DNA from 2 places in the Lactobacillus xylocopicola genome. Region 2 is predicted to be linked to the other one. Evidence: riboswitches for the same ligand, from Rfam matches in the RefSeq annotation. Region 2 holds a riboswitch; the other holds the start of a gene.
The links. A riboswitch is a leader RNA that binds a small molecule or an ion and turns the genes downstream of it on or off. The one in region 2 is predicted to bind FMN.
Positions count from the first base shown of each region.

Region 1: another riboswitch for FMN. It lies ahead of ribD (bifunctional diaminohydroxyphosphoribosylaminopyrimidine deaminase/5-amino-6-(5-phosphoribosylamino)uracil reductase RibD); the one in region 2 lies ahead of R8389_RS03835 (ECF transporter S component).

Region 1 is NZ_AP026803.1:229,103-236,319, forward strand. It holds gene R8389_RS01160 (SLAP domain-containing protein) at 1-1,150, shown strand, start outside; gene R8389_RS01165 (helveticin J family class III bacteriocin) at 1,312-2,118, shown strand; FMN riboswitch at 2,623-2,757, shown strand; gene ribD (bifunctional diaminohydroxyphosphoribosylaminopyrimidine deaminase/5-amino-6-(5-phosphoribosylamino)uracil reductase RibD) at 2,868-3,923, shown strand; gene R8389_RS01175 (riboflavin synthase) at 3,924-4,544, shown strand; gene ribA (GTP cyclohydrolase II) at 4,544-5,770, shown strand; gene ribH (6,7-dimethyl-8-ribityllumazine synthase) at 5,772-6,245, shown strand; gene R8389_RS01190 (coenzyme F420-0:L-glutamate ligase) at 6,437-7,150, shown strand.
Region 2 is NZ_AP026803.1:747,326-754,542, reverse strand. It holds gene der (ribosome biogenesis GTPase Der) at 1-1,055, opposite strand, end outside; gene rpsA (30S ribosomal protein S1) at 1,116-2,321, opposite strand; gene cmk ((d)CMP kinase) at 2,382-3,068, opposite strand; gene R8389_RS03840 (LysM peptidoglycan-binding domain-containing protein) at 3,112-3,588, opposite strand; gene R8389_RS03835 (ECF transporter S component) at 3,684-4,367, opposite strand; FMN riboswitch at 4,453-4,569, opposite strand; gene R8389_RS03830 (pseudouridine synthase) at 4,598-5,317, opposite strand; gene scpB (SMC-Scp complex subunit ScpB) at 5,317-5,925, opposite strand; gene R8389_RS03820 (segregation and condensation protein A) at 5,915-6,652, opposite strand; gene R8389_RS03815 (reductase) at 6,645-7,007, opposite strand; gene xerD (site-specific tyrosine recombinase XerD) at 7,016-7,217, opposite strand, start outside.

The sequences.
Region 1 (7,217 bases), 520 kb from region 2:
TAACAAAGCTGGCAAGCCCCTTCGTACTTATCGCGGCAGCACATGGAAGACCCACCTCAAAAAAGGCGCCACCGTTAAATTTACTGGTGCAATCGAACCTGCCGAGCGCAACAGCAAACACTTCTTCTTACTCGACGACGACAACTACAACCAGTCTTGGCTTCCTTATAAACAAATAAAGGGGCAATATTACTATGGCATTGGTGCTGGTGGCTACATTAAAGCCAGCAACGTCAGTCAAATCGCTGGCAAGCCGCTGTATACCTCTGAAGCCACGGTGACAATCAAAGATAATTTTACTAACAAGCCGTATGCTGTTGGCATTGGTAAAGATAAAACTACAATTAAGAATGGTAAAACCTTTAAAGTTGACCGTATTACTTCAGTGTCAAGCGATCCTGAAGATCTCATAGAATATCGGGTTAGTGGGACAACAAATGCTTTTATACTCACAGACAGTGTAAAAACTAAACCACGGCAAAATTTAAAAGTCTATACTAAATACACTTATATTTCATTTTTACAAACAGCTGATACTTATGACAATTATGGCTCTAAAAGGGCTACCTCGCTTATTCATTCTACTTTTTTACCAGGGGATATGTATCCTGTCGAAGAATTGACTTATCTATGGATCCCTAGTGAAAATAAAGCAGAATTGTTTTATTTATTGAAATATTCTTGGGAACCATTTACACTCTCTTCACCGGCAAACTACACTGGTAATCCAGGTTATGGCGATGGTCTTGTCTATGTTAAAGCAGACAACACTAAGTATGTATCTGGTTCATTCCTAAAGCCAGATAATACGCCCGAGCAAGCACAAATTGAAGCAAAAACCGCTACTTCAGCAGATAAGGAGGAATTACAAAAATTAATTAGTCAAGCCAAAAACATTCCTACTAAAATGCTAGAAGCAGCTACTAACCGTAATTACCATTATAAATATATTTTACAGTTTGCTAAAGATACGATTAAGTCTACTACAGCAAGCATTTCTGCAGTAAAAAAAGTTGTCTTTCTATTAGATCAGGCACAAAATGATGTCATTAACAAAACAAAAGAGCAAGATGAAATTGATAACATATTAGACGGAACCACGCCGTACATCAATACAACCCCTGGCTTTTATACCAAAAATAGAAAATAGATTTATGTTAGGCAATAAAACAGAAGAAAAGTCTTCTGTTTTATTTTTATATTTTTCCGAACATTTGTTTGACTTTATGGAACCTGTGTCATAAAATGTTTATGATCTCGAGATTAAATTAACTTGTTTTAAAAATTATTTTTATTTGAAAGGAAATCAAAATGAATACAAAATCAAATGCTTCAGTTAGCTTAATGTATACACTAGATGAACATAATAACGGACTTTATCAAAGAGTTGTCCAAAAAGGTAACGTAACTAAAAGTAATTGCTATGCTTTACAGTTATATAAGGGAGGAACTTATGTATTTAAAGCCTCCTTGCAAAGCGACATGAACTTCAATAAGAACACCGTTTTAACATTAACTGGTATTGCTGGTGGTCATACTCAAACCTTTGAATATGCTGGACAAAAAAATTCTTGGTTTGTTGGTACTAAGGGGAAAAAATCAACTGCAGATAATGAAAAACGCTTCTGGGCTTCACAAATAGCTCGAGTACAAATTCCAGATAAAACGACACATACAACTAATATCAATCTGCCACGTCTTTCTTACTTGAATCGTGCAGGTATTGGGAAAAAGATTGATGCTTCTGGGAACTTTACGGAAGAAACTTTCACTGGTAAAGATTTATTCCGATCAGAAGCTGCTGTCTCACCTGATTACACCAAATTTTTATTAGCAACTATTGATACTACAGGGAATGGTTATTTCTTCTTGTACAATTTAGCTACTATTAATCGTGAATTAAATCAGGCTGGAAATTCCGATGTTAATATTGGTAATATTTCTTGTTTAGGTTACTTTGCTATTCCTAATATTACAAATAGATATTCTGGTATTGGCTCAATCCAAGGGTATGACTTAGATGATCGAAACAATATCTATATTTCTAGTCAAAAATCAGGCGAATCTGAACGAAATATTTATAAGATCCCTTGGGGAAAAATTAAAAAGGAAGCTTGAGATCAGATAGCACTAAATAATGAAAACGCGTTAGATACACCAGGATATTACACTGAACTAGAAAGCGTTCAAGTAATTAGTGAAAATAATCTTTACCTAACTGTTTCTTATCATAGAAATTCAGATGATGTAACAACACGTAATCATATTTTTGAAGTTTCTTGGTGAAACGAATAGACCAATCGAACTTAACATAATGCAGTTTAAGCGAAGTAGGTTTAATACTTAGAGCCACAAGGCTCAATTTGGCAATAAATAATTGTTTGTGAATTTTAACCCGTATAGCAAAAGGGAAGACTGAATTAATAGTCTTCCTTTTTTTGCTTACTAGCCAATTTCACAATTAGTACAAATTTTTCTGACATTTTAATGGTTGTAGTATGGGATATCTTGATGAAACTTTGATAAATTGAGTTTCCTACCCATACGACTATTATTGAATAATTTCCTCCTTTAAGTATTGACGATTAAGTAAATCAGGACTATTCTTGATTTAATTGAATACGGTTTCTTCGGGGCAGGGTGCAATTCCCTACCGACGGTGACAACGAGTGCGTTGAAGTCCGTGACCCGCGTTAAGCGGTGGAACTAGTGCAAGTCTAGTACCGACAGTTAAAGTCTGGATGGGAGAAGAACAAATAACAACTAATATTTGACTCGCGCTAGAGCAGACTGAGCTGAAATCATATTTAGTTAATAAAAAAGCGCCCCGTTGATTAACTTCAACGGGGTTTTTCTATGCTTAGGAAGTGAAAAAATTGCAAGATAAAGATTATATGCGGATGGCTGTCAAAGAAGCAGTGAAGGCGCAAGGCATGACCTGGACCAACCCCTTGGTGGGAGCCGTGATTGTCAAAGACGGTCAGGTGCTGGCCACCGGCTACCACCACCAGTACGGGCGTGAACACGCGGAAGTTAATGCGCTGTTGCATTTGACGAAGTTTGAAGAAGCGCGTGGCGCAACGCTCTATGTTACGTTGGAGCCGTGCAGCCACTACGGCAAGCAGCCGCCTTGCTGTAAGAAGGTGGCTGCAGCCGGCATCAAGCGGGTCATTATAGGTCAGGTTGATCCCCACGAAGTTGTAGGCGGTAAGGGAATTAAATATCTCAATGAACATAACGTGGAAACGGAAGTAATCGGTGGCACGGAGTACTTGAATGAGGCGTATAACTTCTTTTACCGTCAGCAACGGCCACTGGTCACCATGAAATATGCAATGTCGCTTGACGGCAAGCTCAATGAGGCTGGGAACAAGCGCACAATGTTGACGGGTGAGGCGGCACAAGATGACGTGCAGCAGTTGCGCCTGCGTAATCAGGCTATCTTGGTAGGTGCAAACACGGTGCGCGTGGACGATCCGCTGCTGACGGTCAGGATTAGGCCCCTGCCGCAACTGCCAATCAGGATTGTGTTAACACGTGATGCCAACCGACTTGATTTGACTAAAAAAATATTCAAGACGCCTGGCCCTATCTGGCTATTGAGTCAAACCGAACTAACGGAACGGCACGAAGAAAACGTGCGCTGTTTTACCGCTGAAAAATGGACGCCAGCGAAAATTGTGCAATTGTTGACCGATCACAACCTGCAGTCGTTACTGGTAGAGGGTGGTAGCAATGTGCAGGCCCAGTTTATTGCAGCCGCCTTGGCTGATGAGGTGGTTGCTTACATTGCACCGACACTGCTTGGTGGGTCAGCACTGCCCGTAGCAATGGGCCAGGAAGCATCACAGAAGGTGCATTACCAAGTATGTGATGTCCAAACTTTGGGTCCAGACGTGCGCCTTCGCGCAAGGAGAGAATAAATGTTTACAGGAATTATTCAGACAACAGGTAGAATTACGCGTTTAGACGTTACTGACCAGCATGCGCGCTTAGGTGTTAGCGCTCCCAAGCTAGTTGAAAGTAGCTTGCCGCTTGGGGCCAGCATTGCCGTCAACGGTATTTGCTTAACGGTAACTGATTGGCGAGAAAGTGACTTCACGGTTGACGTAATGCCGGAGACAATGAGGCGAACTAACCTGGGTAGGTTGGCTCGCGGCAGCCTAGTTAATTTAGAACCGTCACTTGCATTAGACAGCAAACTGGACGGTCATATTGTTGCTGGACACGTTGATACTACAGCGGAATTAATTGACCGGGTGGAGAATGAAAATGCGGTTGAACTGGGCTTTCGGGTGCCCCATAAGTATGATCCCTATATTGTTGAAAAGGGGTCAATTGCAATCGACGGTATCAGCTTGACGGTCACAATGGCCCAGCAAGACGCATTTGGTGTCAGCCTAATTCCCTTTACAGTTGCCAACACAACGCTGGCCCATTATGGTTTAGGTGATTTAGTTAACATCGAAGTCGACATGCTTGGCCGCTATGCAGTCAAGCAGATTCAGGCGTGGAAAAAAAGAGTTTTAACGGAGAAAAGATAATGAGCGATCAATTAAACGAAAAAATGACCAAAATTTTAGACCACATGCGGGCAGGCGGTCTGATAATCGTAGCGGATTCACCCCAACGTGAGTCTGAAGGTGACATGATTGGCCTGGCTGAAAAGGTGACGCCGGAGACAGTCAACATGATGATTTCTAAGGCGCGCGGCCTGCTCTGCGTACCGATGAGCAAGGACTATGCCGATCGCATGCAGCTAGCGCCGATTGAAACGGGATCAAACGACACCTTTGGTACCGCCTTTACCCTGAGTGTGGATGCGACAGAAACGACTACCGGCATTTCAGCCTTTGACCGAGCCAAGACGATTAAGAAGCTGGCCGACCCGAGTAGCAAGTGGGATGACTTTTACCATCCTGGTCACGTCTTTCCCTTGGTCGCAAAGGAGGGCGGCGTTTTGGAGCGGACCGGTCACACCGAGGCCTCACTAGATTTGGCCCGCCTGGCCGGTGTTGCACCGGTTGGCTTTATTTGCGAATGCATCAAAAAAGATGGCACGATGGCGCGGCGCAAGGACTTAAAAGCCTTGGCCGAAGGGCTAGGAATTCCCTACCTGACGATTGAGGAATTGATTGAATACCGCAAGGGTCAGGAGAACAAGGACCTGGACATCGAGGCTTTTGCCCAAGTTGATTTTCCAACCAAGTACGGACACTTCATGCTTGAGGGCTTCCGCGACAAAAAGCATCCGGATAAAGAACCAACCCTGCTTATCAGCAAGGGGAAGGTCAAGCCGGGTGAACCACTGTTGCTCCGCCTGCACAGTGAATGTCTGACGGGTGATGTTTTTAGCTCTAAACGCTGCGATTGTGGTGCCCAGCTGGCTGAAGCTTTGACTAAGATAGAAGCTAATGGGTCGGGGGCTGTTCTGTACCTGCGCCAAGAGGGCCGCGGCATTGGCTTGGAAAACAAGTTGCGCGCCTACCAACTGCAGGATGAAGGAATGAACACGGTCGAGGCTAACCAGCATCTAGGTCTACCGGTGGATGCGCGCCGCTATAACATTGCGGCGGAAATCTTGCGCCAAAAAGGCATAAGCGAAATTGAACTAATGACTAACAATCCGGACAAGGTTGACCAGCTGGAAGGCTACGGCATCAAGGTCGTCAAGCGTCTGCCAGTTGAAGTGGGCCTAACGGCAGAAAATAAACGGTACTTGACAACTAAGAAGCATGAAATGAATCATATTTTGAATGAGGTGGACTAAAATGAAGGAAATTACGGGTAATATTACTGTTGGTCAGGACAAGCGCATCGGCATCGTCTGTGCCCAGTTTAACGGTGTTGTAACCGACCGTTTACTAACTGGGGCAATCGCCCAATTGCAGAAGTCGGGTGTACAAGATGAAAACATTGTGGTCGTTCATGTACCGGGGGCCTTTGAAGTGGCTCGTGCTGCTAACTGCCTGGCCAACAGTGGTAAGGTCGACGGGGTCATCGCGCTGGGTGCGGTAATCCGCGGAGAGACCGCCCACTTTACCTATGTGTGTGAGGGGGCCACGGCACAAATCGCTGAGGCGTCTGCCAATGGTCCAGTTCCTGTGATGTTTGGGGTGCTTATGACTGACACGGTGGCCCAGGCAACGGACCGGGCCGGTGGCAAGTCAGGCAACAAGGGTGCAGAGTGCGCCACCGATGTCTTAGAGGTTCTGAGTATCGAAGAGCAAATTGACCAACTATAAGAATAAATGAGTGCATCGTGCTGGTGCTACGCCATTGGTACCGGCATACAAAACAGGACATTTCTTTAAAGAGGAATGTCCTGTTTTTGGTTATTTTGTTGGGGTGAAAATGAGCTAGTAAAATGATTAGTTAACTTTTATAATTTGCTTGATAGAGTAATTTTTTTGGTAAAGCAAATGGGAGTAAAGAAATGATTGAAATTAACGGCTTGCATGGCGTTCCCCAGATTTCTGAACCAGGTTATTTACCCAAAATACTGGTAGAAACGATAAAAAAAGAGAACTTTACAATTGCAGAAGGGGATGTCCTTTGTGTTGCTTCTAAGCTATGTTCGATTGCCGAAGGCAATGTAATTGAGCTGGGTCAGGTAAGACCGTCTGTGCTAGCACAGAAAATTCATGCTCAAATTCCGCGTAAAGATGCCCGATTAATCCAAGTGGTTATTGATCAAACAGGTGATCCAACTGGCAACAGCCTTGAAATAGCTGATAATTATCTTGGTGCATGGCTGTCCAGTGGCCTGTTTCTAACCAGTGGCGGGGTCGACAAGGGTCAGGGTGATACCGTAATTACTTTGCCGCAGGATTGTGATCGATCGGCACGGGAAATTCGTGCTGCAATTTTTGCTGAATTGGGCATCAGGACGAGTGTCATTATTACGGATAGTGATGGCCGTGTTGATAAAAAGGGTGCAACTCAGGTCGCAATTGGCCTTAGCGGACTTAGTGGTTTGCGGGTCAACGAGCATACACATACGTCTGAGACCCTGTGTGATCTGCTGGCAGCCGCTGCGGGTCTGGTAATGGGTCAGCGCGGTGTCAACATTCCATTAGTCTGCATTCATGGTTTGGACTATGAGAAGTCACTTGAGTGCGGAATCGGGGATGTGGTGAATGGAAGGTAGTTATTTTTAGAGGGAGGATAAATAAAATAATTAGCGAAAAAATAATATATCCTATATTCATTTCAAA
Region 2 (7,217 bases):
TGAGTCTGATTATGGTGAACCATCTTAACCAATTCAGGTAGTTGGGCGATTCTCTGCCCGGTCTTAGCTGAAACAAAGACAATTGGCGCATAATCTAGATACTGCAATTCCTCACGAATGGTCTGCTCAAATTCTTTACCACTGCTACTGGTTTTCTGGGGCAGATCCCACTTATTAACTACAATAATAATTCCGCGCCCCGCTTCATGGGCATAGCCGGCTACGTGCTTGTCTTGTTCCCGGATACCGGTACTTGCATCAAGCACCAAGCAAACCACATCTGAGCGTTCAATGGCTCGTATAGCCCGCATTACAGCATACTTTTCGGTCTTTTCATAAACTTTGCCCCGCCGTCTGATACCAGCCGTATCAACAATCTGAAACTTAGTCCCACTGTCATCAACAAAGGGCGTATCAACGGCATCACGGGTCGTGCCCTCTTCATTGTTGACAATTACGCGCTGCTCACCCACCAGTCGGTTAACGATTGATGACTTGCCAACATTGGGCCGTCCAATGACGCTGAACGAAATTCGTTCCTCGTCTTGTTTGGCTAAATCTCTTGGTAATTCACTGACAATTCGGTCAAGTAAGTCGCCAATGCCGGTGCCATGAACACTGGAGATGGGAATTGGTTCTCCTAAGCCTAAACTATAGAAATCATAGATTTCTGCTCGTTGCTCGGGGTTGTCGGCCTTATTGACCGCCAAAATGACCGGCTTTTTAGTTCGATAGAGCAACTGCGCAATCCGTTCATCGAGATCAGTTAAATGGTTGGCTACACTTGTTAAAATGACGATTACATCCGCTTCCTCGATTGCAATTTCTGCTTGAGCACGGATTTCCTCCTCGATATGACCATTTTCCCAGGTAATCCCACCTGTATCAATTAGATCAAACTTGTGCCCCAACCACTCCGCCTGCGCATAATTACGGTCGCGAGTAACACCCGGTTTGTCTTCAACAATGGCCAGGCGCTCATTGATAATCCGGTTGAAAAGCGTTGATTTACCTACATTGGGTTGTCCTACAATAGCAACTACGGGTAAAACCATATTTTCAGCCTCCTTAAAATAAAAAAAGCCGACTTGACCAAGTCAGCTCTTTTATTACAACTATTGACGATCTTTTAATTGGTCACCGATAATGTCGCCCAATGCAAAGCCACCATCATCATTATTCATATACTTGTTGTTAGCTGCATTGTGATTATATGAACCGTTTGAATGAGATCCTTCGTGGTCTGAACCCTTAGAATCAGCAGCCTTCATTGAAAGGGAGATTCTACGCTCATTTGGATCGATGTTCAAAACCTTGACTTTAACTGTCTGACCTACTTCTAAAACATCGCTAGGCTTATCTACGTGCTTGTATGATATTTCTGAAACGTGGACTAAGCCTTGAATACCATCAGCAACTTCAACGAAGGCCCCAAAGTTAGTCAATGACTTAACTTCACCTTCAAAGATGTCGCCTTCGTGCAATTCTGCTGTTGCTTGTTCGAATGGAGAAGGTTCAGTCTGCTTAATTGAAAGGGAGATGCGATGTCTATCATCATCAATACCGATTACCTTAACTTTAACGTCTTGACCAGTCTTTAAGACATCGCTAGGCTTGTCAACATGCTTGTATGAAATTTCGGAAATGTGAACCAAACCGTCCACACCACCAACATCAACAAATGCACCGAAGTTAGTTAAACGAGAAACTGTACCTTCGACAACATCACCAACAACTAATTGTGATGCTACTTTATCAAAGGCTTCTTCACGCTCTTCTTCAATTAAGTCCTTATGAGAAAGAATTAACCGATTCTTACTTGGATCAATCTCGGTAATCTTAAGTTTCATGGTTTGACCAATGTATGGCTTAAGATCTGAGACGTAACGGTTGGAAATAAGTGAAGCTGGCAAGAATCCTCTTGTACCAACATCAACTAACAAACCACCACGTACTGATGAAGTAACAGTACCTTCGATAGTATTGCCTGCTTCAAAGTCCTTTTGTAATTCGTCGTAAGCTTCTCTTTCCTTCAGACGGGTAACGGAGAAGAAGAACTCACCATTCTCCTTATCGCCACCAGCTTTTCTTAAGACTAAAGCCTTAAACTTGTCTTCTGGCTTAACTGCACTACGAAGGTCAAGGTTGCGATCTGACGTGAATTCGCGACGTGGAATAACACCTTCGATACCAGCATTGGTTACACCAACATCGATTTGACCTTCTTCAACGTCCAGGACTTCAACATCTACAATATCGCCGACCTCAACTCCTTGCATTTGCTTTAGTGCATCTAAAAATTGATTACTGTTTTCTGACATTATTTACCTCCCAATATCATAACCTAATTTTAAATGAAAGTTAGATATTTTTCTACTGTTTTATCCCCTTTTTTGTAGTTTTTTTTGACTTTTTTTGATTTGCCGCAAAATTTTGTTAACTACTTCGGCAATTGTCATGGAAGTTGTGTCAATTTCGACCGCATCTACTGCCTTTTTTAGGGGTGAAATTGCCCGGTGCGAATCCTTATAATCACGAGCGGCAATATCCGCTTCAATTTCAGCTACAGTTTTAGTCGTCTTAATGCCCTGCTCCTCTAAGTCCAACATCCGTCTCTGGGCACGCGAACGAGCCGAAGCCACCAAAAAAATTTTTACTTGCGCATCCGGTAATACCGTTGTGCCAATATCCCGACCATCCATTACTACATCTACTTTTCCGGCCATCTGCCGTTGCAAACTTACCATCTTTTGACGCACACCACTAAGGGCGGCAACTTGTGAGACCTTGGCAGAAATTTCGGGTTTACGAATTTCATGAGAAATATCCCTTGTACCAACCAAGACATGCTGTTGACCGGCAATATTTCTAAGCTCGATCCCCGTCTGTTCTACTAGGGCTAAAATTCCCGCTTCATCTCCATAATCGAGTCCGTGGCTACGCGCCAGAAACGTACAGGCCCGGTACATTGCGCCAGTATCAATATAAGTAAAACCTAATTTTTGCGCAATTAATTTTGCGACTGTGCTTTTTCCAGCTGAGGCTGGACCATCAATTGCTACCTGCATTCCAATCAAAAAGGGACGTCAAAGTCCCTCCCCTTTCTATCAATTATCTTACTTTAAGTGTTTGCCCGGCTCTAATCTGTCTATCTGGACCAAGCTGGTTGAGTTGGGCTAAGTCGTCAACAGTGACGTTGAATCTACTTGCAATACTAGTTAAAGAATCACCACTTTTAACCAAATATTCCTTAGGTTCAGACGTGGCCTGTTTAACTTTTGCCTTATTGGGCTTTTTAGCCTTTGACTCAGGCTCAGGCTGTACTTTATGCTTGGGTTGGCTGTGGGTCTTCGTGCGCTGCGTCTTCTTAGGCTGGCTACTTTGGCGACTAGAGCGAAATTCACCTGCCTGATTGTTTACCCGTCCGCTTGAAGCTAACTGGTGTACCACAAACACTAACGCGACCAGGACAACTGTAATCAGGGTCAGCAGGATAAACCAAGTCCTCGACACCGTTCGATGAATCACTGTTCTAGGCTCAACGGGACGCTGGTAATGTTTATAAGGACCTGTTCGTTTCTGCTTCATCTAAAAACCTCCTTCACTCGACTTGCTTAATTTTAGCATATTTACCTTTTAAATTGGATAAAAAAATCGGTCAAATTACTGACCGATTCTTAAGCTTAGTTTTTTAACTTGAAATACTTACGAACAAAGGGCTTAAGATTGCGTAAGACAGTCTCAAAGAGCAGGTAAACAACTATCCCGTTAATTGCCCCCTTGAGCAGGTTGAATGGCACAATGATACCGAATATGTAGGCACTCATTGAAGGGATATGAAGGAGTTGCCCCAAATACACCTTTTCGGTAAAGGAGAGTAAGCCAGCATAACCGTTGATCGCTGGTAGATTGGCTACCGTTGTCACCGCATAGATTGGTGTCAAAATAAAAGCGTTGAAAGTTGCAAGAACTGCTGTCATGGCAATGATTCCTAGTAAAACACCCAAAATTGGTCTTAAGTGACGTTTAACTGCACTCTTTTCGTCAGCATCGATCCCCTTGGTACTATAATAAAACGGTAGCGCAAAGGATAAGGATGCCAGAAGTGCAGCTAATTGACCCACAATACTCGGCAAAGCAAAACCCTTGTAAATTAGGTGAATCAGCATCCTAATGAGCGCAATAAAGATGCCAGGTCCAGCCCCAAATAAAAATGTCCCAATGGTGACTAATACATCTGAAAAGTCAAACTTTAAAAAACTAGCCACGGGCAGCGGAAAAGCAATTTCCATCAGGATAAAAGAAATCGTTCCAATCAACGCATAAGCAATAATATTAGCCAAATTACTGGCATTTTTTTTCTTCAAAACTTACCTCCTAAAGTTAATAGGTCTGTTGCTTCCAGCAACAGACCTATTACAAAGTAAGCTTTAATAAGCTTATTTTAGTTTAGCCTGTCTTCTTTCATCTAGACTCTAACTATCGGTATCTCAAAATAGATTCCACCACTTGCGTGGGTCGTGGACTTACACCACCGGTCGGGATTTGCACCCTGCCATGAAGACAACAAACTTAAATATTTAATTATAAACCCATACTAGTCCACATGTTTTAATCTGTCAACCTCAGCATGAGATAGTTCCCGGTACTTGCCAGAAACAAGCGAATCAAGGGTTAAAAAAGAATACTTTTCACGGGCTAATTTTTCAACCGGGTGCTTTACTGCCTTAAACATCTTTTTCACCTGGTGATAGTGCCCTTCATGAATCGTCAACTGCACGATCTGACTTTTTTTCTTGTGGTCGGTGCGCAAAACTTTGACCTTCGCAGGTGCAGTTTTGCGGTGATCAAGCTCAATCCCACGCGTCAAGCGATTTATTTCTTCTGGTGTTAATTGTCCACTGATCTTCGCCACATATACCTTGGCCACCTTATTGCGCGGATGCATTAACAAGTTCGCCAGTTCACCATCATTAGTCATTAGTAAGAGGCCTGAGGTATCGTAGTCGAGGCGGCCAATTGGATACAAGCGGTAAGGTAAATCCTCAAAGTAGTCAACTACCGTTTTCCGGCCCTTGTCATCACTAGCAGTTGATACCACCCCCCGCGGCTTGTAAAAGATATAGGTATGGTGACTTTCTCGCTCAATTGGTTCGCCGTCAACGGTAATGTTGCTGACAGTTTCAACCTTGCTTCCTAACTCGGTAACAGGCTTGCCATCAACCATGACACGCCCTTCTACAATTAACTTTTCTGCCTTCCGCCGCGAAGCCACACCAGCTTCAGCAATTACTTTTTGCAACCTTTGTAAAACCATTACTGTTCTCCCTTTTGCGCTCCTGCCAAATTTTTATCAGCCTGGCCCTTGGCAGCAAATAGGTCAAGCTCACCCTCAGCACTGATATTACCCTCTTCAAAATCCTCAATTAACGGCAAATCTGCTAGACTTTGATAACCAAAATACTGTAAAAAGTAGTCACTGGTTACATATAAATTAGGATGACCAGGGGCATCCTTTTTGCCTTCGGCCTTAACTAGACCACGCCAGACCAGCGTCTGCAGTGCACCGGCTGAATTGACCCCGCGAATGGCATCAATTTCAACACGCGTGATTGGCTGCTTATAGGCAATGATGGCCAGAATTTCCAAAGCTGACTGACTTAAAGTCTTAGTCATATCTTTTTGGAAAAAACTACCCACCACTTCACCCACTTCCGGACGAGTTGTCAACTTATAACTGTGGTTAATGTGCTGTAGCTGCAAGCCGGAGTCCTGATTTTGCGCTAATTTAGCCGTCAACTGCTTAGCTAATTCCCGCAAGGCTGCATGCTCAACTTGCAGCAATTCACCTAAATCCGCACTGGCAATTCCAGAGTCCCCTGCCACGTACAAGAGTGCCTCTAGTTGCGCCATTTTACTTACCATCACTATCAATTCTTTCTAATTCCAGATCACCAAAAGTACGTGACTGTTCAACTCTAATCTCCTGTTTTTTGCAAAGTTCAAGCAATGCTAAAAACAATCCTATTATATCGGACAGGCTTTTTATCTGGCTAGTACAAGCAAAAAAGCTGACTTTTTGCTGCCGGGCCAGTTGTTCATGCAAAAACTCAATCATCTCGGTAATTGAGGCCTCGCTAATCCCGACTGATACCGCATCAGGTTGCCGAATTTTTAGTCTTTGCAGTACCACTACCAGAGTGCGAGCAAGTTCAGCTGAAGTAATTTGACCAGGTGGAAGCGGATTTACCTGCTTGGTTAGTGGCACACTTTCCTCTTTAGCAGCAGTGATTGGAACCTCGTCATTACGCTTTTTTAAGTAGGTCGACACCTTTTTAAAAACTGAATATTGAATCAGTTGCTGCACCAATTCTTCCCGGGGGTCGACCTCGGGTTCATCCTCATCGACAAAATCATTTTGAGGCAAGAGGGACTGCGACTTAATGCGAAGCAGCATTGACGACATAACAAAATATTCACCTGCGATGGTCAAATTAAGCCGCTGCATCTCGTGCAAGTAGGCCAAATACTGACTGGTGATCTGCGCAATGGGAATGTCATAGATATCGATTTTTTGCGACTTGATTAGGTGCAAGAGCAGGTCAAGTGGACCCTCGAAATTTGGTAATTCTAAAGTTAAGTTACTAGTCATGATTCTTGGTTTTAGGTAAATATTTAGTCAAGTAAACATATTCAGGCACAGCGGTAACCTTTTTCTGGGGATTGCTGCCCGCCAATTCACACACTGCTTTAGCCTCATACTTGGGCTGCCGGTAGTCGGGTGCAAGTGATAGGTAGCGAATAACCACAAAGTGTTCATCATTCTGTGTCCCGATTACTCCAATAAAGTTCGGATTTTCAGCCCGATAGAGATAAAGGCGAAATTCAGGGCTATTTTTATTAAGCTGAATTTCATCCTTTAAGTTATCTAGGTTTTTGAAATCAGGAAGGTAAGATAGCAAACCCATCGCTACTTTCTCCTGATCATTTTTACATTCAATCAGCATTTCATCACCTAAGTTCGCGGATGTGTCTTAGCATATACTTCTAAAATATGCTTTTGCGACAAGTTAGTATAAATTTGCGTAGTACTAATATCGGAGTGTCCCAAAATTTCTTGAACCACCCGCAGATCTGCCCCATTTTCAAGCAAGTGGGTTGCAAAGGTATGGCGCAAAGTATGGGGCGTCACGTTTTTGTTAATGCCAGCCTGGACG